DNA from 2 places in the Peribacillus sp. R9-11 genome. Region 1 is predicted to be linked to the other one. Evidence: a T-box and tRNA genes for the amino acid it is inferred to sense, from the RefSeq annotation. Region 1 holds a T-box; the other holds one or more tRNA genes.
The links. A T-box is a leader RNA that pairs with one kind of tRNA and senses whether it is charged. The one in region 1 lies ahead of tyrS (tyrosine--tRNA ligase), so its partner is inferred to be a tRNA-Tyr.
Positions count from the first base shown of each region.

Region 2: it encodes a tRNA-Tyr, which carries the amino acid that the T-box ahead of tyrS (tyrosine--tRNA ligase) is inferred to sense. The anticodon was not compared.

Region 1 covers NZ_CP133763.1:4,306,754-4,318,383, reverse strand. Annotated here, with positions in the region: gene RE409_RS21000 (transglycosylase domain-containing protein) at 1-1,353, opposite strand, end outside; T-box leader at 1,500-1,716, shown strand; gene tyrS (tyrosine--tRNA ligase) at 1,787-3,043, shown strand; gene rpsD (30S ribosomal protein S4) at 3,150-3,752, opposite strand; gene RE409_RS20985 (sensor domain-containing diguanylate cyclase) at 4,237-6,111, shown strand; gene RE409_RS20980 (GAF domain-containing protein) at 6,153-6,632, opposite strand; gene refZ (forespore capture DNA-binding protein RefZ) at 6,786-7,430, shown strand; gene hisJ (histidinol-phosphatase HisJ) at 7,445-8,248, opposite strand; gene ezrA (septation ring formation regulator EzrA) at 8,417-10,111, shown strand; gene RE409_RS20960 (cysteine desulfurase family protein) at 10,446-11,594, shown strand; gene thiI (tRNA uracil 4-sulfurtransferase ThiI) at 11,591-11,630, shown strand, end outside.
Region 2 covers NZ_CP133763.1:784,167-795,796, reverse strand. Annotated here, with positions in the region: gene RE409_RS03790 (hypothetical protein) at 110-313, shown strand; gene RE409_RS03785 (hypothetical protein) at 405-704, shown strand; gene RE409_RS03780 (hypothetical protein) at 744-1,082, opposite strand; tRNA gene RE409_RS03775 (tRNA-Leu) at 1,473-1,553, opposite strand; tRNA gene RE409_RS03770 (tRNA-Cys) at 1,562-1,635, opposite strand; tRNA gene RE409_RS03765 (tRNA-Gly) at 1,644-1,718, opposite strand; tRNA gene RE409_RS03760 (tRNA-Gln) at 1,722-1,796, opposite strand; tRNA gene RE409_RS03755 (tRNA-His) at 1,835-1,910, opposite strand; tRNA gene RE409_RS03750 (tRNA-Trp) at 1,928-2,001, opposite strand; tRNA gene RE409_RS03745 (tRNA-Tyr) at 2,012-2,095, opposite strand; tRNA gene RE409_RS03740 (tRNA-Thr) at 2,111-2,186, opposite strand; tRNA gene RE409_RS03735 (tRNA-Phe) at 2,194-2,269, opposite strand; tRNA gene RE409_RS03730 (tRNA-Asp) at 2,282-2,357, opposite strand; tRNA gene RE409_RS03725 (tRNA-Met) at 2,363-2,436, opposite strand; tRNA gene RE409_RS03720 (tRNA-Val) at 2,527-2,602, opposite strand; tRNA gene RE409_RS03715 (tRNA-Glu) at 2,617-2,691, opposite strand; tRNA gene RE409_RS03710 (tRNA-Ser) at 2,701-2,792, opposite strand; tRNA gene RE409_RS03705 (tRNA-Asn) at 2,798-2,872, opposite strand; rRNA gene rrf (5S ribosomal RNA) at 2,882-2,997, opposite strand; rRNA gene RE409_RS03695 (23S ribosomal RNA) at 3,114-6,046, opposite strand; rRNA gene RE409_RS03690 (16S ribosomal RNA) at 6,222-7,771, opposite strand; gene RE409_RS03685 (nucleotidyltransferase-like protein) at 8,054-8,917, opposite strand; gene RE409_RS03680 (YgzB family protein) at 9,099-9,452, shown strand; gene perR (peroxide-responsive transcriptional repressor PerR) at 9,558-10,001, opposite strand; gene RE409_RS03670 (NAD(P)-dependent oxidoreductase) at 10,314-10,442, opposite strand; gene RE409_RS03665 (NAD(P)-dependent oxidoreductase) at 10,501-10,686, opposite strand; gene RE409_RS03660 (hypothetical protein) at 10,730-10,885, opposite strand; gene RE409_RS03655 (aminopeptidase) at 11,196-11,630, opposite strand, start outside.

The sequences.
Region 1 (11,630 bases):
CCGTAGTGATGATGTTGCATGGTTTGTTTGTTCCCGTTTAAAGTCACGTCCACCGACAAAACTGATGATTTTCCCTGTTTTATTTTCAATAAGGATAGCTCCCGCCTCAACGGGCTCTTTTACAGTTTTCATTTCTTTCGTATCCGGATCGATGACCTGTTCGGTTTTATCATATCCGAAATTTGGATAGTTTTTAGTTACTTCTTGCATTTGGTCATAGATCTTTTTATTGATTGTCGTATAAATTTTATAGCCGTTTTGACGCAGTTTACGATCAGCTAGTGCTAAATATTGCTTTTTTAAATCATCGTTCTCTAAATCTTTTTCTTCATATCCATCTTCTTTTGCTAAGCTAAGTGACAAAATTTCAATGGAACGTTTTTCTATTTCATAGGTGAGCCATGGATATTTCTCAGAGGGCAACGCCTTTTTACCGATAAAGTCTTTTGTTATGTCGTATGCGATTGCTTTATCATATTGTTCTTTTGTTATGTATTCATTGCTATACATTCGTTTTAATACGGTTTTCATCCGGTTAATTCCGGGCTCTAGATTATCTTTAAGCTTCCCTTGCTGGGTATATGGAGTATACCCAAAAGGACTTTGCGGTAATCCTGCAATAAAGGCAGATTGGGGTAAAGATAGATCTTTAGCTTCCACTCCGAAAATACCTTCGGCAGCCGACTGGACACCAGCAATATTCTGTCCGGAAGAGTTTCGTCCCAAAGTGGAGACGTTTAGGTAGGTTTCTAAAATCTCTTCTTTTTCAAAGAACTTCTCGACCCGGAGCGCAAGTAAAATTTCTTTTGCTTTCCGTTCAAATGATACTTCGTTCGTTAAGACTTGGTTTTTTATGAGCTGTTGTGTTAAAGTACTTCCACCTGATTGAACGGATGCATTCGTAAATTCCTGATAAACTGCACGCAGGATAGCCTTCGGAACAACTCCGTTATGTTCATAAAAATACTCATCTTCTGTAGCGATGACTGCATTTTTAAGATGGTCGGAAACTTTATCGATGGACACTTCTTCACGATCAAGGTCACTCTTGAGCTTGCCCAAGTATACTTTATCCGCAAAGTATACCTCAGAGGTCTCTTCATAATTGTAAATGTCCTTTTTTAAATCATCCTTTGAGCGTACCGGCTCATTATTGACGAGGGCAGCGAAATAGCCGGCTCCAACGCCGCCGGCGAATGAGAATCCTAGAACCCCAACAATAATGAGGATCAACGTTAGGTTCCAAATGACTTGGTATGTAACCCTTGCATTTTTTTGTGTTTTTTCATTTTGAAAAAAACGGGTTAGCTGTTTCCATGCTGTTTGAAATCTATCTTTTTGATTATTATTCATGTATCATACCCCCTGAAATCACATATATTATAGCATATAACACGGAAGGGAAAGGCGAACTTTCATATTTTTCTAGAATCTGTAAGGGTGATGTTGACAATGAATGTTATGTATGATAAAAACTTATTAACAATAAAATTTATTAAAAAAGCGCGATGATAGGACCCAGTAGTCAAACTATCCCTGTTTTAGAGAGCCGGTGGTCAGTGGAAATCGGTACATATAGTGAGATGAATTACTTCCTTGAGCATTTGCTGTGAAATGATTAGTAGCAGGAAACGGTTGACGACCGTTATTCGTCTCGAGCGGAGGACGCTTTATGTCCTCAAGTTGGGTGGTACCGCGAATTTATTCGTCCCTTCATATTTATATGAAGGGGCGTTTTTGTATGCTTTTTGCGGGATATTTTCGGATTTGAAGGAGGAATTATAAAATGGAATTGCTAAAGGAACTCGAGTGGAGAGGGATTATTTATCAACAAACGGATGAAGAGGGTTTTAAGGACCTTTTAGAAAAAGAAAAAATTTCTTTATACTGTGGGGTAGATCCAACCGCGGATAGTATGCACATCGGACATCTATTGCCATTCTTAACAATGCGCCGTTTCCAACAGCACGGTCATCGTCCCCTTGTACTTGTAGGAGGGGCTACTGGACTTATCGGTGATCCAAGCGGTAAAAAAGAAGAACGCCAGCTGCAAACGTTGGAAAAAGTGCTTTATAATGCCGACTGTATTAAAGGGCAGCTATCCCATATCTTTGACTTCGAAGGTGAAAATGGCGCAGTTATGGTCAATAACTATGACTGGATAGGTAAAATCGACATGGTTACGTTCTTGCGTGATTACGGGAAATACATCGGCATAAACTACATGCTGGCAAAAGACACGGTTGCTTCCCGTTTGGAAACAGGGATTTCTTTTACGGAATTCGCGTATACAATTTTACAAGGGATCGACTTTGGTCATTTATACGATAATCATGACTGTAAGTTGCAAATTGGCGGGAGTGATCAGTGGGGCAATATTACGACTGGTCTTGAAATGATTCGTAAATCGCATGACGAGGAAGCAAAAGCGTTCGGCATGACGATTCCGCTCGTGACGAAAGCGGACGGAACGAAATTCGGTAAAACGGAAGGCGGAGCAATCTGGCTTGATCCGGAAAAAACGACTCCTTATGAATTTTACCAATTCTGGATTAATACAGCGGATGCTGATGTCGTGAAATACTTGAAATTCTTCACATTCCTATCACGTGAAGTAATTGAAGAGTTAGAGCAATCCGTGCAGACTGAACCGCATTTACGTAAAGCTCAAAAAGCTTTAGGGGAAGAAATGACACGTTTGATTCACGGGCAGGAAGCTCTTGACCAAGCAATCAAAATCTCTGCAGCTCTATTCAGCGGTGAGGTGAAAAATTTAAGTGCGGCCGAAATTAAATTGGGCTTTAAAGATGTTCCGACCTTTGAACGTGAAAGTAAGGAAGATATCAGCTTAGTTGATTTAATTGTTGAAGCGAAGATTTCTCCATCGAAGCGACAAGCTCGTGAAGATATTCAGAATGGTGCAATCTCCATCAATGGCGAGAAAGTGACTGATCTGCAATATGTCGTGGCTGAAGAGGTTAAGATTGAAGGAGAGTTCATCCTTGTTCGTCGCGGTAAGAAGAAATATACATTAGTGAAATGAGAAAACAAGGCCCGGCTGAATCTCAGCCGGGCCTTGTTTTGTCTGGAAGTTGAGTTCTGTGCACAAAAAAAAACCCCATCCAAGGATGAGGTTTTTTTTGAAGTTATTAACGAGAGTAGAACTCAACGATAAGAGCTTCGTTAATTTCAGCAGGCAATTCAGAACGTTCTGGTAAACGAGTGAAAGTACCTTCTAATTTCTCAGCATCAAAAGTAAGGAAGTCAGGTACGAAGTTAGTTGCTTCAACTGATTCTTTAATGATTGAGAAGTTACGTGATTTTTCACGAACTGAGATTGTTTGTCCAAGAGACACTTTGTAAGAAGGGATGTCTACGCGACTTCCGTCTACAGTGATGTGACCGTGGTTAACAAGTTGACGTGCTTGACGACGTGTACGAGCTAAACCAAGACGGTAAACTAGGTTGTCAAGACGTGATTCAAGAAGAACCATGAAGTTTTCACCATGAACACCTTTAAGTTTGCCAGCGCGGTCGAACATTGTGCGGAATTGACGTTCAGTGATTCCGTACATGTGACGAAGTTTTTGTTTCTCTTGTAGTTGAATTCCATATTCAGAAATTTTTCTACGTTGGTTAGGACCATGTTGTCCTGGAGCATAAGGGCGTTTTTCTAATTCTTTACCAGTACCTGTTAGGGAAATTCCTAAACGACGGGATAGTTTCCAGCTTGGGCCAGTATAACGAGCCATAGGATGACTCCTCCTTTAAATGTTTTTATTTTGGTAAAATAAAAACCGTGTGAATAAACGGTTATGACCATTTTGTTTTCATGTACCTTCGCCCTAGCAGCAGAGAGTTACGAGATACACCTCTGTATGGAGGAACAAAATGAGAACATAAAAGCTGTCACATAGGCTGCAATATTTTACACAAGGAGTATTGTATAATATTCTGCTCAATGAGTCAAGGACAGTTAGCTTTTCATTAAAAGGGAGTTTAAAGATAATTCAAGGGATAAAATTACAATTACATAAAAAAGTACTATTTTTGGGAGAGTTTTTCCGATGAAAGCGTTATAATAAGTAAAAAGTATGAATTTCAATAAATAGTTTCCTGGGAACTATTACTATAAGTTTCGATTAAATCTAGTTTTTTGCTTCGTTTTAAAGTGGAAGTATTATGAAACCTTAAAAGGTTCTTTAAAAAATAGGCTGTAATATAGGGATGATAGAGATGAAGATTAAAACAGCTCGGTTGATTAATGAATTAAGAGTACTTTTCTTTAAACACATACAGAATATGCAAGGTGAACTCCATTACGAAACATTCTTGGAGACTTTTTTATTTGAGACGAAAGACCTGCTAGGTATGGAAGAGGTAATGTTCTTTAAATTTGATGAGTGGAAACAGCAATTTTATAAAGAAACCTCTACCGGATGTTTTCACGATTATAACATGCAGGTTCCTGTACAAGAGTATATAGAAATGATCTTGAAAGAACAGAAAGATGATAGAGATGTAACAGTAAGTATGCAGCAGGAAGTAAAGGATTTCCAGACTGTTATACCACTTTGGGATAATGGTAAGATCATTGGATTAACGGCCTTCAAAGAACGGAAAAATGGCTCTCTTACAAGCCTTACTCCGGAAGAAGGGGCTGCTTTTTCTAAAGAATTCACCACAATCTTGAAAGCTGCGTTATCAATTTCTAAGATATCAGATGAGGAAAGACGATATAAACAACTCTTCAAGGTCACAGAAAAATTTCATTCTTCAATGAACATGGACGCGGTCTTAGGGGAAATTATCTCGACGTTGCACACTGTTTACCCAACCTTTGATTATTACCTGCTGCTCTCCCATGATAATGACAGCCATGAAAACCTGCCAATCAAGGACCTCGAATATGATAGTGAGAATGTGGCTGCACTAAAGGCTTATGTAAACGGTAGCATACAATTTGAGGATCACTCATCTGAAAATCACTCTATTTTATATGCTCCTTTAAAAGGTAAACAAGGGGTCTATGGCGTTCTTCAGGTTATTGCGCCTAATACACTCGTGTTCCCTGAAAATGAAATTGAGTTTATTTCATTGTTGGCTAATACTGCTGGAAGTGCCTTGGAGAATGCTCAACTGTATCAACAATCAAAACGACTTGTTTCAGATTTACAGCTTATAAATGAGACATCACAGCATTTAAATTCCAATCTGCGCTTGAGTGAAACCATGGAATATATGAAGCAGCAAATTATAAAGTCCTTTCATGCTGATCAGACAGGATTTATTCTGCTCCATCCTGGTGACAAAGTGAGTTTATTGACAGGAAGCTCTGAGTTTTTTGATTCAGAGGAGGCGAGTATGTATATATCTTTCCTGAAAGGTAAGATTGATGTTGATAAGGAATCACTGTTTATCGGGGATTTAAGTATTCATTGTCCCAATGAAAATGTGAAATATCATTCCCTAATGGCAGTTCCTATGATGGAAAGTAATGATGTTAAGGGATTCGCTGTTATTTTGCATAAGGAAGCCTATTTCTTCTCATTTGAAATGTTTAAGTTGTTACAGTCACTTATCCACCACTCAAGTTTGGCGATGGCCAATTCCATGCTTCGTGAAGAACTTGAAAAACTGGTCATTACCGATCATTTAACCCGACTGTATTCAAGGAGTTATCTCGATGATAAAATGTCCGAATCCATGGAAGAGGATGAAGAGGGCACTTTCATTATGATTGATCTTGACAACTTCAAGAGGGTTAATGATACATATGGTCATCAGGTTGGAGATGATATTCTGATCCAGGTCGCTGATCTCATTCAACATAATATTCGTGATACGGATATCGGGGCCAGGTGGGGCGGAGAAGAGCTAGCTATTTACCTTCCACATGTTCCTTTAGAGTCAGGTGTTCGCATTGCCGAACGAGTAAAGGATAAGGTCTGGGAGAAATCCAATCCTAGAGTGACGATTTCCTGCGGCGTGTCCTGTTGGTCAAAAGAACATTTAGATAACATGAAAGAGGTAGTTAAAAGGGCAGATGAGGCGTTATATATTGCGAAGAATTCAGGGAAAAACAAAGTTCATGTACATGGATTTCTGTAACAATAAAAGGGAGCGGCATGGATTGCCGCTCCCTTTTTACTCTATAAACGCTTGGTTAGGATGTCCGCGAATTTCTCGAGTCCTTGCTGATCCACTTCGTCAAATCGGTTCGTAATTGGGCTGTCGATATCAAGAACGGCAATTAGTTTGCCCTCCTTCATAAGGGGTATGACAATTTCAGAACGTGATGCAGCATCGCAGGCAATATGTCCTGGGAACTGATGGACATCATCGACGCGTAAGGTTTTTTTTGTGGCCGCTGAGGTCCCGCATACGCCTTTGCCCATTGGAATGCGGACACAGGCTGGAAGGCCTTGGAAAGGTCCTAGCACCAATTGGTCTTCTTCAAGTAAATAGAAGCCGACCCAGTTAATCTCAACGAGAAATTGATTCAGTAAAGCAGCGGCATTACTGAAATTGGCTATCTGATTTGGTTCATCTTCTATTAAGGCAAAGAGCTGTTTTTGGACAAGTTCATAGTTTTTTTCTTTTTTTCCTTGATACATTTCGACATTAAACAAAAGGGTTCACCTGTCTTCCTCATATTTTTACAGTACTTTCTAGTCAAGCCTATTGATTGGAGAGAAATTGTCGAGAACTTACTAAAGGATTCAAGCTCTTCAATGCAGAAATAGTCCACAAGACTTGTCTCAAAGAAAGCGAGGGATTGCCTAATGAATCGCCAGACGCCAACGAAACAAGCTATTGTGGAAGCTGCTTTACATTTATTTCATTTAAAAGGCTATCATGCGACATCCATACGGGATATTGCGAATAAAGCGAAAGTGAATGCTGCTAATATTGCTTACTATTTTAAAAATAAGCAGGGGTTGCTAGAATTCTGCTTCACTTCCTATTTAGAAGAGTATATTCTCGTCCTTGAGACGAACATGACGCTGCTGGATCATAAAGGTCCAAAGCAATGCTTGATGAATTTGGTAAAGGATATTCTTACATTCCAAAGAGAAAACTTCCTGGCAGCTCGATTTATATATGGAGAATCTTCACTCGATTCAAATTTAAACCGGGAAATTCATTCGACTTATTTTACAAAGGAAAAGTCTTATTTTCAATATGTTTTGGAACAAGGCATTAAAAGCAGAAGTTTTCAGTCGGTCTCTATCCCCTTGTATATGCTGCAACTAAAGGGCCTGCTCTCGGCTCCGGTCCTGCATACCCATTATGCGATGGAGGTCCTTCATGTGTTCCCACAGGAAGCCTATTACACAAATTTATATGCTGAGGAAGTCGCTCGTTTTCTGCAAGATACATTATTTATTGCCGAAGACCTCCAGCCCCTGCTTGCGGGACGGGCCTGAAGTGTTTACGTGATTTACCCGTTGAATTCTGGAATCAACGATTCAAATCCCTGGCCTAAATCTTTAGCCTGGTGTGCATCGGAACCATAAATAAGCGGGATGCCAAGGTCTATGGCACGCTTTGCAAACCGTTCAGGAGGATAGGGCTCACGGCATAGCGGCTTTACGAACCCTGCTCCATTATAATCAAGTGCATATTGTTGTTCATTGATCATATCCAATACCCTGTAAACACGGTCGTCAAAGCTTTTTGCAGGTGGGTATCGGTGCTGGAATTTATGAACAAGTGTAATATGTCCTATCCTTTTTGGCTTATAGATGCCTAGGTCAGCTGTGATTGATTTCTCTAAGGTATCGTAATATTTGGCATAAACCGCTTCGATGGAACCTAGTTTATTGGCAATCTCACCAAACGCATCATCACTGAAATCGATGCAATGCCAGTTGCTTTCCTGCTTTATGAAATGGACGGAAAGAATGCTGTCATCAATGAATTCGCCGAATTCATTGAGAAAATCTTTTGTTTCAGTTTCATAACCTTCTATAAAGTCAACCTCTAGACCACTTTTGATCAGGATTTTGTCTTTATAGTGTTCTTTCAGGACGCGGAGCTCTTGAAAGTAATCTAGGAGCATGGAAGCTTCCATACCGCTGTCTTTTTCAGGTGTTGGATCTTGAAAATTTCGTGGCAAAGGAGCATGTTCTGTAAATGTGATTTCCTTTAATCCTAGCTCAATTCCCCGCGTAATATATTCATCGAATTTGTCCGTAGAGCCGTGTGGGCAAAACGGAGTATGTACATGTCTGTCAGCTTTCATGGCCATTCCCTCCCAAAAACCCGGTATTTTGTAGCAATTTTCCACAAAAAAATCTTTTTCTCATCAAAAATTATTGCTAACATGGTATCATAAAAGCATTAAATTTAACATTTTTAAAATTGATATATAAAAGAGCGAGGCTGTAAGGACTAGAACAGGGGGCTTACCATGGATTACATACTTGGGATAATTGTATTAATTTTAATTTTTATTATTTGGGGTTATTTTTTCAAAAAGAGATTTTTTAAAGAGATTGATCGTCTGGAATCCTGGAAAATAAGCATCATGCACCGCCCCGTGCTAGAAGAGCTTTCTAAAGTCAAACAATTGAACATGACTGGTGAAACAGAGGAAATGTTTGAAAACTGGCGTATTGAATGGGACGCTATCATCACGGATCATATGCCGGAAGTCGAGGAGCTTTTATTCGATGCCGAGGAGTTTGTCGATAAATACCGTTTCAGCCGTTCAAAAGAGGTACAGCGGCAAATTACAGTCAAGCTGAATGAAATTGAAGAAATGATTAAAAAGATTCTGTACGAATTAAATGAACTTGTAGGAAGTGAGGAAAAGAATAGATTAGAAATTGAGGATATTAAGGAAACTTACCGTCAATTGAAGAAATCATTGCTTGCACACCGCCATAATTATGGGAAAGCTGCTGAAAAGCTAGAGGCCTCTTTGGATGAAGTATTGCAGATCCTTCAAAAGTATGAAGAAGAAACTGAAAATGGGAATTATTTGAATGCAAGGGAGCTTGTACTTTCCATAAAGGAAAAGCTTGCAGTCTTATCTGCTAAAATGGAGATGCTTCCAAAATTATTGGTTGATAGTCAATCCGAACTGCACTCACAACTTCATGAATTAAAGGATGGATATGAGGAAATGTCCGGACAGGGGTATCAGTTAAGTCATATCCAATTCGAGCAGGAGATTTCACGGCTTGAGGAAGAACTGGATCTATATAAAACACAATTGGAAAATGCTGAAACTGAAGCTGTTGATAAAGGGATTAAAGAGATGCGCGAAAGCATTGAGGTGCTTTATGACCTTCTGGAGAAAGAAGTGCTTTCCAAACAGTATGTCTTGAAAAATGATGAAGTCCTCAGGAAAACGATAAGTGACCTTGAATATGAAAACGATAAACTCAAAGTTGAGACTATACATGTTCAACACACCTATCATCTAACTGAAAATGAGTTGGATGCACAACGGAAAATGGAAAAGCAAATAGTGCAGATTTCGAAACGCCATCAATTGCTTGTCTTGAAAATGGAGGATAATGTGATGGCAAGCTCGCTTATTAGCGAAGAGATGCGAGGGCTTGCTGCACAGTTGAACGAATTGCAGGAATACCAGAAAGAATTTACTGTTAAATTACAAGCTTTAAGAAAAGATGAAATGGATGCACGTGAATCACTGGCGGAGTTGAAACGGAAAATGCTTGATACAAGCCGTTTAATTGCAAAAAGCAATATCCCTGGTCTGCCTGAAGAGTATAAAGTGGTGCTTCATGATGCAAAAGAAAGCATAGATGACGTTCAAAACAAACTTGAAGAAAAGCCGCTTGACATGGCAGCTGTTTATATCTTTTTAGAAAAAGCAGTCGAACAGGTCAATAAGGTCTACGAAAAGGCGCAAGAGCTGATTGAGCATATGTATTTAGCGGAAAAAGTGATTCAATTCGGAAATCGCTACCGCAGCAGCCACGATACCGTTGCTGATAGCTTAAGAGAAGCAGAAGCGAAATTCCGAAGCTATGAATATCAAGCTGCATTGGAAACAGCAGCCGCGGCTATTGAAAAGGTCGATCCAGGCAGCTTACGAAAAATTGGAGAGAATATAGAAGAAGTTCTTTCCTAAAAACCCGCTATGGCGGGTTTTTTCGTGTGTTTTATTAATGGTAGAACAACATAAAGTTAAGATAACTTCATATTCGTTATTCAAAATATTGACTAAAAAAAGTATAAAACGTGATAGATTTCTTGCAGAACGAGTTTTGAGAATAAAATATAATTAATGTCTATTAAAACAATATCCATACAACTCTCCTTTCGTGTTTTCACAGGTGTTTGACCAGCGTTTTACATTCTCTTTCAATTTCAATTATGGTAATATTAGAAGTCGCAACAACAACATTTGAAACGACATATAGAAGTGTGACCATCATAGATACAAAAACATGGAAGGTGAACCCATGATTTATTTTGATAATAGTGCAACAACAAAACCATATTCAGAAGTGATTGAATCTTTCATAAAGGTTTCAACTGACTATTTTGGCAACCCCTCTTCGCTTCATGGGCTTGGGGTTCAGTCAGAAAAATTGCTTTCTGCTGCAAGAAAACAGATTGCTGAATTATTAAAGGTGAAAAGCTCGGAAATTTATTTTACTTCCGGGGGTACAGAAGGAAACAACCTGGCGATTAAAGGAGCCGCTTTTTCACATGCTAACCGAGGGAAACATATTATCACGACAGCAATTGAACATCCTTCTGTAGAAGATGCATGCCATTCATTAACGAAACAGGGATATGAAATTACTTATCTTCCTGTAAATGAATATGGTCAGATAGCATTAGCAGATCTCAAACATGCTTTAAGAGAAGATACCATTTTAGTATCCGTTATGCATGTTAATAATGAAGTGGGCTCGATACAACCAATTGTTGAAATTGGAAAATTGTTGAGGGAATACCCACAGGTACTCTTCCATGTTGATAACGTTCAGGGTGCTGGAAAGATTTCTCTTTCACTGCGTGATGCTAATGTGGATTTATGTACCATTTCAGGTCACAAAGTTCACGGTCTAAAGGGAACAGGCATCCTTTATATACGTGATGGCGTCCGGATCGATCCGCTTTTTCACGGTGGCAATCAAGAGACGAAAATCAGGAGCGGTACCGAAAATGTGGCGGGAATCGTCGCTCTTTCAAAAGCCTTCCGTATTAGTATGAACAACCAGTTGCTGTATCATGATAAGCTACAGCAAATCAATAAATATTTATATAAAGGTTTGCAAGAGATGGATGGAGTACTAGTTAACAGTCCTGAAGAGGGAGCACATCATATTTTGAATTTTTCCGTTCCGGGACTCAAATCAGAAGTATTGCTTCATGCTCTTGAAGCGGATGGGATATATGTTTCGACAACTAGTGCCTGCTCTTCGAAAAAGAGAACGGTAAGCAAAACGGTAGATGCAATGTTCCATAATCAAGCTCGTTCCGAAAGTGTTATCCGAATCAGTACTACCTATAGCAATGAAATGGAAGAAGCAGAAAAAGTTCTGGCGGCGATACAGAAAATAGTCGTTAATTTAGAAAAAATAATGAGGGTTGCAAAATGAAATTTGATCATATAATTATTCGCTATGGCGAAATCT
Region 2 (11,630 bases), 2.2 Mb from region 1:
CAAGCATCACCCTTACAAATTTACCGATTTAACCCCAATGTTAATAGCATAAGAAATGAAGGTGAATGCTTTCACACGGATGCACACTTGATGGAAAGTAGGAGAAGCCATGGAGAAATCGAAGAGTTTACAAGAAATCTATAATGCCAACCGACCAGAAAATAATGAGCTTTTCCGAGCAATACAACAACATCTTCAAATGAAGCATCCAGACAAGCGAATGACAGCTATGAGAACCTTGCAAATAATTGTTGCCGATAGTGTTTCATCTGGAGAGCTGCGTAACGTGGAAAGTCGGCTTTTATACAGTTGAGTTGATACGAAAAAGTTTCTTATCAACTCATCCAGTCTTGTGAGTTATGCAGTTCTGAAATTACCGAACACAGAAAGGAATAACCCCACCATTGAAAAAATTTCTAAACAAAATCAAAATAGCTGGCTCCATTTTGACCATCATACTCATGATATTCACTTTCAGAATTATACTTTTCAACAAAGCTTTCACAGAGCCAGAAGTAGATATGAAGTATTACAAGACGGGGCATGTCGAACACAGGCCAAATATTTGGGAGGGCATGAGTAAAGAAGAATACCAAAAAATAAAATATTTAGAGGAACAGAAAACATTCAATTATGATCTCTACGAACCAGAGCTGCTTGACGCAGAAGGAAATCCGATTATTGAAGAAAATGTTGAATACTAAAAAAAATGTGCCCGATTTGGACACATCTTTTTTGTTTACTTATAAATGCAATGCTCCGAAATTAGGCTTCGTTTTCTCAGTGGTAGAAATCCATTCTCCTAATTCATCGAAATATTTTTGAACTTCTTCTTTAGTTTTGGTTTCTGAAGCATCCCAAATATCTGATAAGAAATATCCTAAATCGTTTGGATATGAAATTGATTCTCTGTCAAATGCTTTTTCAATAGCAGGACTGCCGTGTTTATCGCCTTCGTCACCATGAATTTTCATAGTAATAACAGTCCATCCATTTTCTTTTTTTATAAGAGTGTAATTGTCATAATGGCCCCAACGATTGCTATGAACACGTAATTTAAAATCTTCACCGATATTATTCAAATTTTCCCCTCTCTTCCCATAATACTACAACTGTATTTTACCACCAGAACGCGGTAAATGACGAACTTCACGGTATTTAATATCAGCAATTTAATATCCTTTTCTGTCATTGTTACCAATGGTCGTTTAAAAGCAATGGGAGAGTCGCTAGACTCTTATCGAATAAACTACACCGCGAAGTTGCCACGGGAGATCAATCGGCAGCTTCGTTCCGCTAACAGGTAACGTTAGTTCAAACAACCGGCCTTTCAATGGGCGTTTTTTTTGGTCGAGAATCAAAACATTCTGATTTAACATAGCCTAAATCATAACGCACGACTAAAAATCCGTGAAAACACGAAAAAACGGCTTTCCAATTAAGGAAAACCGCTTTATATCGTCGTTCTAAGATACCGGTGGCCGGGGTCGAACCGGCACTCCAGAGGAACACGATTTTGAGTCGTGCGCGTCTGCCAATTCCGCCACACCGGCATTTTTGTTGGAGGCGGCAACCGGAATCGAACCGGTGGTAAAGGTTTTGCAGACCTCTGCCTTACCGCTTGGCTATGCCGCCAACGTTTTTGGAGCGAAAGACGGGATTCGAACCCGCGACCCCAACCTTGGCAAGGTTGTATTCTACCACTGAACTACTTTCGCGAATGGCTGGGCTAGAAGGGATCGAACCTTCGCATGACGGAATCAAAATCCGTTGCCTTACCGCTTGGCTATAGCCCATTAACGTTATACTTATTATACCATCATTTATTAAAAAATGGGGCGACTGATGGGAATCGAACCCACGAATGCCTGAACCACAATCAGGTGCGTTAACCACTTCGCCACAATCGCCATTATAAAATTAAAATTGGCAGGGGTAGTAGGACTCGAACCCACACTGGAGGTTTTGGAGACCTCTGTTCTACCTTTAAACTATACCCCTATAAATAAAATGGTGGAGGGGGGCAGATTCGAACTGCCGAACCCGAAGGAGCGGATTTACAGTCCGCCGCGTTTAGCCACTTCGCTACCCCTCCGCATATGGATGTTACTGGTGCCGGCAAGAGGACTTGAACCCCCAACCTACTGATTACAAGTCAGTTGCTCTACCAGTTGAGCTACACCGGCACTACAATGGTGGCTCAGGACGGAATCGAACCGCCGACACAAGGATTTTCAGTCCTTTGCTCTACCGACTGAGCTACTGAGCCAAACAATAAAAATGGCGGTCCCGACGGGAATCGAACCCGCGATCTCCTGCGTGACAGGCAGGCATGTTAACCGCTACACCACGGGACCATAGATTGCGGGGACAGGATTTGAACCTGCGACCTTCGGGTTATGAGCCCGACGAGCTACCGGACTGCTCCACCCCGCGACGTTAATAATGCTGCTATTGCATCAAGTTTTCGTGTTAACAGTTTCATTATATCTGATATATAGAAACAACTTGTTGCTTTTAAAAAAATGGTGGAGGATGACGGGATCGAACCGCCGACCCTCTGCTTGTAAGGCAGATGCTCTCCCAGCTGAGCTAATCCTCCATATGTTTTCGAAATGGTGACCCGTACGGGATTCGAACCCGTGTTACCGCCGTGAAAGGGCGGTGTCTTAACCGCTTGACCAACGGGCCAGTTGTAAATGGCGGAGAGCAAGGGATTTGAACCCTTGAGACAGGGTTACCCGTCTACACGATTTCCAATCGTGCTCCTTCGGCCACTCGGACAGCTCTCCAATAATGGCTCCGCAGGTAGGACTCGAACCTACGACCGTTCGGTTAACAGCCGAATGCTCTACCACTGAGCTACTGCGGAACGATATAAGCTTGGCGACGTCCTACTCTCACAGGGGGAAACCCCCAACTACCATCGGCGCTGAAGAGCTTAACTGCCGTGTTCGGAATGGGAACGGGTGTGACCTCTTCGCTATCGTCACCAAACATTATTAACATTTTTTCAAGACATATATTATTATAACGTCTTTTTGAGAAAATGCAAGAAGAAATTTTCATTCCTTCAAAACTAGATAATAAGAAGGTATTTCATTTTTTAAAGCGTGGTTAAGTCCTCGATCTATTAGTATCAGTCAGCTCCACATGTCGCCACGCTTCCACCTCTGACCTATCAACCTGATCATCTTTCAGGGATCTTACTAGCTTGCGCTATGGGAAATCTCATCTCGAGGGGGGCTTCATGCTTAGATGCTTTCAGCACTTATCCCGTCCGCACGTAGCTACCCAGCTATGCCTTTGGCAAGACAACTGGTACACCAGCGGTGCGTCCATCCCGGTCCTCTCGTACTAAGGACAGCTCCTCTCAAATTTCCTGCGCCCGCGACGGATAGGGACCGAACTGTCTCACGACGTTCTGAACCCAGCTCGCGTACCGCTTTAATGGGCGAACAGCCCAACCCTTGGGACCGACTACAGCCCCAGGATGCGATGAGCCGACATCGAGGTGCCAAACCTCCCCGTCGATGTGGACTCTTGGGGGAGATAAGCCTGTTATCCCCGGGGTAGCTTTTATCCGTTGAGCGATGGCCCTTCCATGCGGAACCACCGGATCACTAAGCCCGACTTTCGTCCCTGCTCGACTTGTAGGTCTCGCAGTCAAGCTCCCTTGTGCCTTTACACTCTACGAATGATTTCCAACCATTCTGAGGGAACCTTTGGGCGCCTCCGTTACTCTTTAGGAGGCGACCGCCCCAGTCAAACTGCCCACCTGACACTGTCTCCCACCCCGATAAGGGGCGCGGGTTAGAATTTCAATACAGCCAGGGTAGTATCCCACCAACGCCTCCACCGAAGCTAGCGCTCCGGCTTCTCAGGCTCCTACCTATCCTGTACAAGCTGTACCAAAATTCAATATCAGGCTGCAGTAAAGCTCCACGGGGTCTTTCCGTCCTGTCGCGGGTAACCTGCATCTTCACAGGTACTATAATTTCACCGAGTCTCTCGTTGAGACAGTGCCCAGATCGTTACACCTTTCGTGCGGGTCGGAACTTACCCGACAAGGAATTTCGCTACCTTAGGACCGTTATAGTTACGGCCGCCGTTTACTGGGGCTTCGGTTCAAAGCTTCGCTTGCGCTAACCTCTCCCCTTAACCTTCCAGCACCGGGCAGGTGTCAGCCCCTATACTTCGCCTTGCGGCTTCGCAGAGACCTGTGTTTTTGCTAAACAGTCGCCTGGGCCTATTCACTGCGGCTTTTCCGGGCTATTCACCCTAAAAAGCACCCCTTCTCCCGAAGTTACGGGGTCATTTTGCCGAGTTCCTTAACGAGAGTTCTCTCGCACACCTTAGGATTCTCTCCTCGCCTACCTGTGTCGGTTTGCGGTACGGGCACCTTACATCTCACTAGAGGCTTTTCTTGGCAGCGTGGAATCAGGAACTTCGGTACTATATTTCCCTCGCCATCACAGCTCCGCCTTAATGGAAACGGGATTTGCCTCGTTTCCGGCCTAACTGCTTGGACGCGCATATCCAACAGCGCGCTTACCCTATCCTTCTGCGTCCCCCCATCGTTCAAACGATGTATAGGTGGTACAGGAATATCAACCTGTTGTCCATCGCCTACGCCTTTCGGCCTCGGCTTAGGTCCCGACTAACCCTGAGCGGACGAGCCTTCCTCAGGAAACCTTAGGCATTCGGTGGAAGGGATTCTCACCCTTCTTTCGCTACTCATACCGGCATTCTCACTTCTAAGCGCTCCACCAGTCCTTCCGGTCTGACTTCAACGCCCTTAGAACGCTCTCCTACCATCGACACCATACGGTGTCAATCCACAGCTTCGGTGATACGTTTAGCCCCGGTACATTTTCGGCGCGGAGTCACTCGACCAGTGAGCTATTACGCACTCTTTAAATGATGGCTGCTTCTGAGCCAACATCCTGGTTGTCTAAGCAACTCCACATCCTTTTCCACTTAACGTATACTTTGGGACCTTAGCTGGTGGTCTGGGCTGTTTCCCTTTCGACTACGGATCTTATCACTCGCAGTCTGACTCCCAAGAATAAGTATTTGGCATTCGGAGTTTGACTGAATTCGGTAACCCGTTGGGGGCCCCTAGTCCAATCAGTGCTCTACCTCCAATACTCTCATCTTGAGGCTAGCCCTAAAGCTATTTCGGAGAGAACCAGCTATCTCCAGGTTCGATTGGAATTTCTCCGCTACCCACACCTCATCCCCGCACTTTTCAACGTGCGTGGGTTCGGGCCTCCATTCAGTGTTACCTGAACTTCACCCTGGACATGGGTAGATCACCTGGTTTCGGGTCTACGACCTCATACTCATTCGCCCTATTCAGACTCGCTTTCGCTGCGGCTCCGTCTTATCAACTTAACCTCGCATGAAATCGTAACTCGCCGGTTCATTCTACAAAAGGCACGCCATTACCCATTAACGGGCTTTGACTACTTGTAGGCACACGGTTTCAGGATCTATTTCACTCCCCTTCCGGGGTGCTTTTCACCTTTCCCTCACGGTACTGGTTCACTATCGGTCACTAGGTAGTATTTAGCCTTGGGAGATGGTCCTCCCTGCTTCCGACGGGATTTCTCGTGTCCCGCCGTACTCAGGATCCACTCAGGAGGGAACGAAGTTTCAACTACAGGGTTTTTACCTTCTTTGACGGACCTTTCCAGATCACTTCATTTACCCCGTTCCTTTGTAACTCCATGTTGAGTGTCCTACAACCCCAAGAGGCAAGCCTCTTGGTTTGGGCTAATTCCGTTTCGCTCGCCGCTACTCAGGAAATCGCATTTGCTTTCTCTTCCTCCGGGTACTTAGATGTTTCAGTTCCCCGGGTCTGCCTTCAGTACCCTATGTATTCAGGTAAAGATACTGTTCCATTACGAACAGTGGGTTTCCCCATTCGGAAATCTCCGGATCAAAGCTTACTTACAGCTCCCCGAAGCATATCGGTGTTAGTCCCGTCCTTCATCGGCTCCTAGTGCCAAGGCATCCACCGTGCGCCCTTTCTAACTTAACCGTTAAAAAAGATCTTACTGATGCTTTGAAAAAATTAATTGCCTTCTATCTATTATCTAGTTTTCAAGGAACAAAGAAGAAAGAATTCCATCACTACGTGATGAGATCTTTCGAATCTGAATGAATTACTCATTCAAAACTGAACAAAACAAAAGCGCTCTCGTATTTATCCTTAGAAAGGAGGTGATCCAGCCGCACCTTCCGATACGGCTACCTTGTTACGACTTCACCCCAATCATCTGTCCCACCTTAGGCGGCTGGCTCCATAAAGGTTACCTCACCGACTTCGGGTGTTACAAACTCTCGTGGTGTGACGGGCGGTGTGTACAAGGCCCGGGAACGTATTCACCGCGGCATGCTGATCCGCGATTACTAGCGATTCCGGCTTCATGTAGGCGAGTTGCAGCCTACAATCCGAACTGAGAATGGCTTTATGGGATTCGCTTACCTTCGCAGGTTTGCAGCCCTTTGTACCATCCATTGTAGCACGTGTGTAGCCCAGGTCATAAGGGGCATGATGATTTGACGTCATCCCCACCTTCCTCCGGTTTGTCACCGGCAGTCACCTTAGAGTGCCCAACTGAATGCTGGCAACTAAGATCAAGGGTTGCGCTCGTTGCGGGACTTAACCCAACATCTCACGACACGAGCTGACGACAACCATGCACCACCTGTCACTCTGTCCCCCGAAGGGGAACGCCCTATCTCTAGGGTTGTCAGAGGATGTCAAGACCTGGTAAGGTTCTTCGCGTTGCTTCGAATTAAACCACATGCTCCACCGCTTGTGCGGGCCCCCGTCAATTCCTTTGAGTTTCAGCCTTGCGGCCGTACTCCCCAGGCGGAGTGCTTAATGCGTTAGCTGCAGCACTAAAGGGCGGAAACCCTCTAACACTTAGCACTCATCGTTTACGGCGTGGACTACCAGGGTATCTAATCCTGTTTGCTCCCCACGCTTTCGCGCCTCAGTGTCAGTTACAGACCAGAAAGTCGCCTTCGCCACTGGTGTTCCTCCAAATCTCTACGCATTTCACCGCTACACTTGGAATTCCACTTTCCTCTTCTGCACTCAAGTTCCCCAGTTTCCAATGACCCTCCACGGTTGAGCCGTGGGCTTTCACATCAGACTTAAGGAACCACCTGCGCGCGCTTTACGCCCAATAATTCCGGACAACGCTTGCCACCTACGTATTACCGCGGCTGCTGGCACGTAGTTAGCCGTGGCTTTCTGGTTAGGTACCGTCAAGGTACCAGCAGTTACTCTGGTACTTGTTCTTCCCTAACAACAGAACTTTACGACCCGAAGGCCTTCTTCGTTCACGCGGCGTTGCTCCGTCAGACTTTCGTCCATTGCGGAAGATTCCCTACTGCTGCCTCCCGTAGGAGTCTGGGCCGTGTCTCAGTCCCAGTGTGGCCGATCACCCTCTCAGGTCGGCTACGCATCGTCGCCTTGGTGAGCCATTACCTCACCAACTAGCTAATGCGCCGCGGGCCCATCTATAAGTGACAGCAGAACCGTCTTTCCATCTTCTCTCATGCGAGAAAAGAACATATCCGGTATTAGCTCCGGTTTCCCGAAGTTATCCCAGTCTTATAGGCAGGTTGCCCACGTGTTACTCACCCGTCCGCCGCTAATCTCAGGGAGCAAGCTCCCATTGATTCGCTCGACTTGCATGTATTAGGCACGCCGCCAGCGTTCGTCCTGAGCCAGGATCAAACTCTCCGAAGAAATGTTTGACTTGCTCATTTTGCTTTTTGATAGTGTGTGCTCACTTAAAAAATTAACGTTGGCGCTTTGTTTTGTTCAGTTTTCAAAGAGCAATTTCGTTGTCGTTTACTTCGTAAGCGACTTTTACATCTTATCATGTTGTAGACCATTTTGTCAACATGTTTTTTGATGTTTTTTGTTTTGTTGAAGCTGCGAAAGCTGATGTCCCGCAGCGACATGTATTAATATAACACCTAGATTATTATTGGTCAACACTAAAAATGATTTTTTTGAAATATTTTTTTATACTCTATAAAATCGATGATAAACGTCTTGTCCTTTTGTTTCCACTTTGATGACATCAATTACTTTCTTCTCTATTAAGTATTCTAACAGAACACCTAGATCTACTGAATAATAATTAAGTTCCGGATGATCCATTAACTCTGCAATTGTCCAAGGATCTTCTTTTGTACTCATTATTTCAACTAAATGCTGTGAACCCGTATTCGTCCTAGAGTAAATAAGAAATTCACTCGCAAGGAAAAGAAGCTCCAATCTTTTTTCAAGCGTTTCCTCACTACTAATCAATTCTTTATACAACTTATAGATTTCAGGTTCCATATGTTTCACTTGGTTCCAGACTGTAACTTCTGGATAAAAACCTTGTTCTATTACTTCCAAACGAGCTAAGTGATGCAGGGAATGAACAATATGGTTATATGCATCAAGATAATGACCTTTTTCAAAGAAGCCTTTTCCATCCATATATCTGCGAATTAACTTCGCAAACTCCATCCCTATCTTCAACTTTCTTCCATAAAAAGGGAACTCTCGAATTTCGGTTTTCAAATGATCCAAATATTCATTTCGGTCAAAGAGGACCTTTCCGTTATAAATCCAGTCAACTACTTTTCGGTTTGTACCTAATAGAAGCCATTCTTTTAGTTGTTCTTCCTTTACGATATGTAAAGCTGCCTTTTTGTCCTGATATGTGTAGTGTTTTAAAAACACTGCCTCTTCTGCTTCATCTACAATAACAAAAAGAATGTAGTCAAATGTATCGGTAATCGGGCTATTATTTTCTCTTTTTTCTATTAACAAGATTCCAAGTGTAGATTTTAAACTTGCTCGCTCTTGATAAATCGGGCGAAGGATATCTTCCATTATAAATTCCTCCAAAACCTTTTTTTTTTTACATTCGACAAAACTCTTCAAAATCCTGTATTTCACCTAGATGATATTTACAAAAACAACATATTCAAAAGTAATATGTATCCTTTATTTCTTTTTTGTTCCATCCGTAGTTTATGTTATAGTTAAAGTTATATTTTAGGAGGGACAATCCATGGCTAAATATTCTAGCAAAATCAATAAAATCCGTACATTTGCTTTAAGTTTGATTTTCATCGGCTTTATTGTGATGTATCTTGGACTTTTCTTTAAAACACACCCTATTGTTATGACACTTTTTATGGGTCTAGGTCTTTTATTCATAATTGCAAGTACCGGCGTTTATTTTTGGATTGGAATGCTTTCTACAAAATCGATCCAGGTTGTATGTCCTAACTGTAGTAAACCTACAAAAATATTAGGGCGTGTGGATATTTGCATGCATTGTGAAGAACCATTGACCCTTGATAAAAAGTTAGAAGGCGAAGAATTTAACGAAAAATATAATCGCAAAAGCCTGCAAGACTAAATAACCCCTTAAGAGAGCTTATTTATCCCAGGCAGATGGTCCAAGATTAATTGTATCATTTTTTTGCAACAAAAAAAAAGTTCCAACCAAGTGGCGGAACTTTTTTTAATGTGCTTCTTTTTTTGAGCACTCTGTACAGTCTCCATAGATTTCCATCCGATGGTGACTAACATTGAAACCGGTGACCTGTGCTGCAAAATGTTCGACTTCGTCCAATGCCGGATAATCAAAATCTACAATTTTTCCGCAGGTTTGGCAGATTACATGATAATGATTCGTCGTTACAAAATCAAATCTTGCTGAAGAATCACCATAGGTAAGTTCTTTAACCAATCCTACTTCTCGGAACACACGCAAGTTGTTATAAACCGTAGCCACACTCATATTGGGAAACTTACCTTCTAGCGCTTTATATATATCATCTGCGGTAGGGTGGGACATAGAGCTTATCAAATATTCAAGTATCGCATGGCGTTGAGGAGTTATTCTTACACCGGTATCTTTAAGGGAATCCAACGCTTCTTTTAACTGAACTTCAGACACCGCCATCCACCTCTTTTTTCTCATTAAGTATGAATTATTAAATTATAATATTTATAAATAGTGTACCTTTTATACGTTGATTTTGTCAATATTTCATCTGTTTATCGATTCATTTTTAGTTTATTCATTACCCCTTTAATTCTTTCCTATTTTTCTAATTGTGCCTAGTATCCTTTTGATTGATCAATGACGTTGATAAAGTCTTTTCCATCTATTCAGGAATTCATGCATGTTTTTTTCGAAAATTGAAAAGGTTCTAGGTAAATATTCACTGCTTTTACTCGAAAGATGCGGTGTGACCGTTACATTTTCCATACGCTAAAACGGATGCTCCTTATCTAAAGGTTCTGGATCGAATAAATCTAAAATGGCATGAGCAATTTCCCTGTTTTGTAAAACCTCTATCAACACTTCCTCTTTAACCAGATCACCTCGTCCAATATTCACGAAGACAGCAGAACCTTTCATAGCTTTAAAGTGTTCTTTTTGCTACAGATTTTGTCTTTCAATCGTACTTGGCAGAACAGATACGATGTAACTTACTCAGAGAGCCCATAAAGACGATCAAGTGCTGCACAGGATTTCCGCTACGATTGACCCCAATTGTGGTCATCCTAAAGGCTTTCCCAAGACGCGCTACCTCTCCGCCAATTGCACCAGCACCAAGAATGAGTATCGATTTCCCATTCAATTCTCATACTTCTATCTTTCTATCCCACAGCTCGACGTCTGCTTCATTCATGATAAGCTGTTTCAATTTCTTTTCGTACTGTAAAAGCATCCCAATCGTGTACTACCAAAATCCCGCGCTTCTCAATGACTTTAAAAGGCATTAATTCCATACCTGCACTCATAACCATAACCCACTTTAAATTCGGTGCTTTCTCAATTGTCTCATCTGTTAAATCTTCGCCGTATGGAATTAAGATTTTTGCTTCACGAAGTGGTTCATCCTCTCAATCCCCTTGATAAATGAAATTCAAAGCAGGAAAGGTATCCTCCATCTGCTTTTGGATGTCTTCTTTTGGAATAATTATTGAAAGTACTAACATGTTTATCTCACCTTTTAATTAACATAAAAAAAACACGGGCTCTGTATGTCCCGTGCAACTTTCTCTGAGGAGGTATTCCCTTAATAAAGCATATTCAGGTGTCCTCTTTTTGAGTTGGACAAAAGCCTTACCCCTGTTAAAAAAGGCTTTATTTTAATAAATTTGGATTTAAAGCACTTAGTTCCGGCAACATAAAAATGCCATCCCTTCGGATCAGAATGTCATCAAAGTAGATATCACCACCGCCATATTCAGGACGCTGGATCAAAACCATATCCCAATGTGTAGAAGAACGGTTACCATTATCAGCCTCTTGATAGGCTTGGCCAGGAGTTAGATGCAGACTGCCACATATTTTCTCATCAAACAAAATATCGTCCATTGGCTCCAAAATGTAAGGATTGATTCCAAGCGCGAATTCCCCAATAAAACGGGACCCTTCATCTACATCGAGAATCTCATTCATTTTAGAATTTTGATTAGAAACTGCTTTCGTGATTTTCCCCTTTTGTATGGTTAAAACTATGTCACGAAAGGTGATTCCTTGATATGTTGAAGGTGTGTTGAAGGCTACCCTACCATG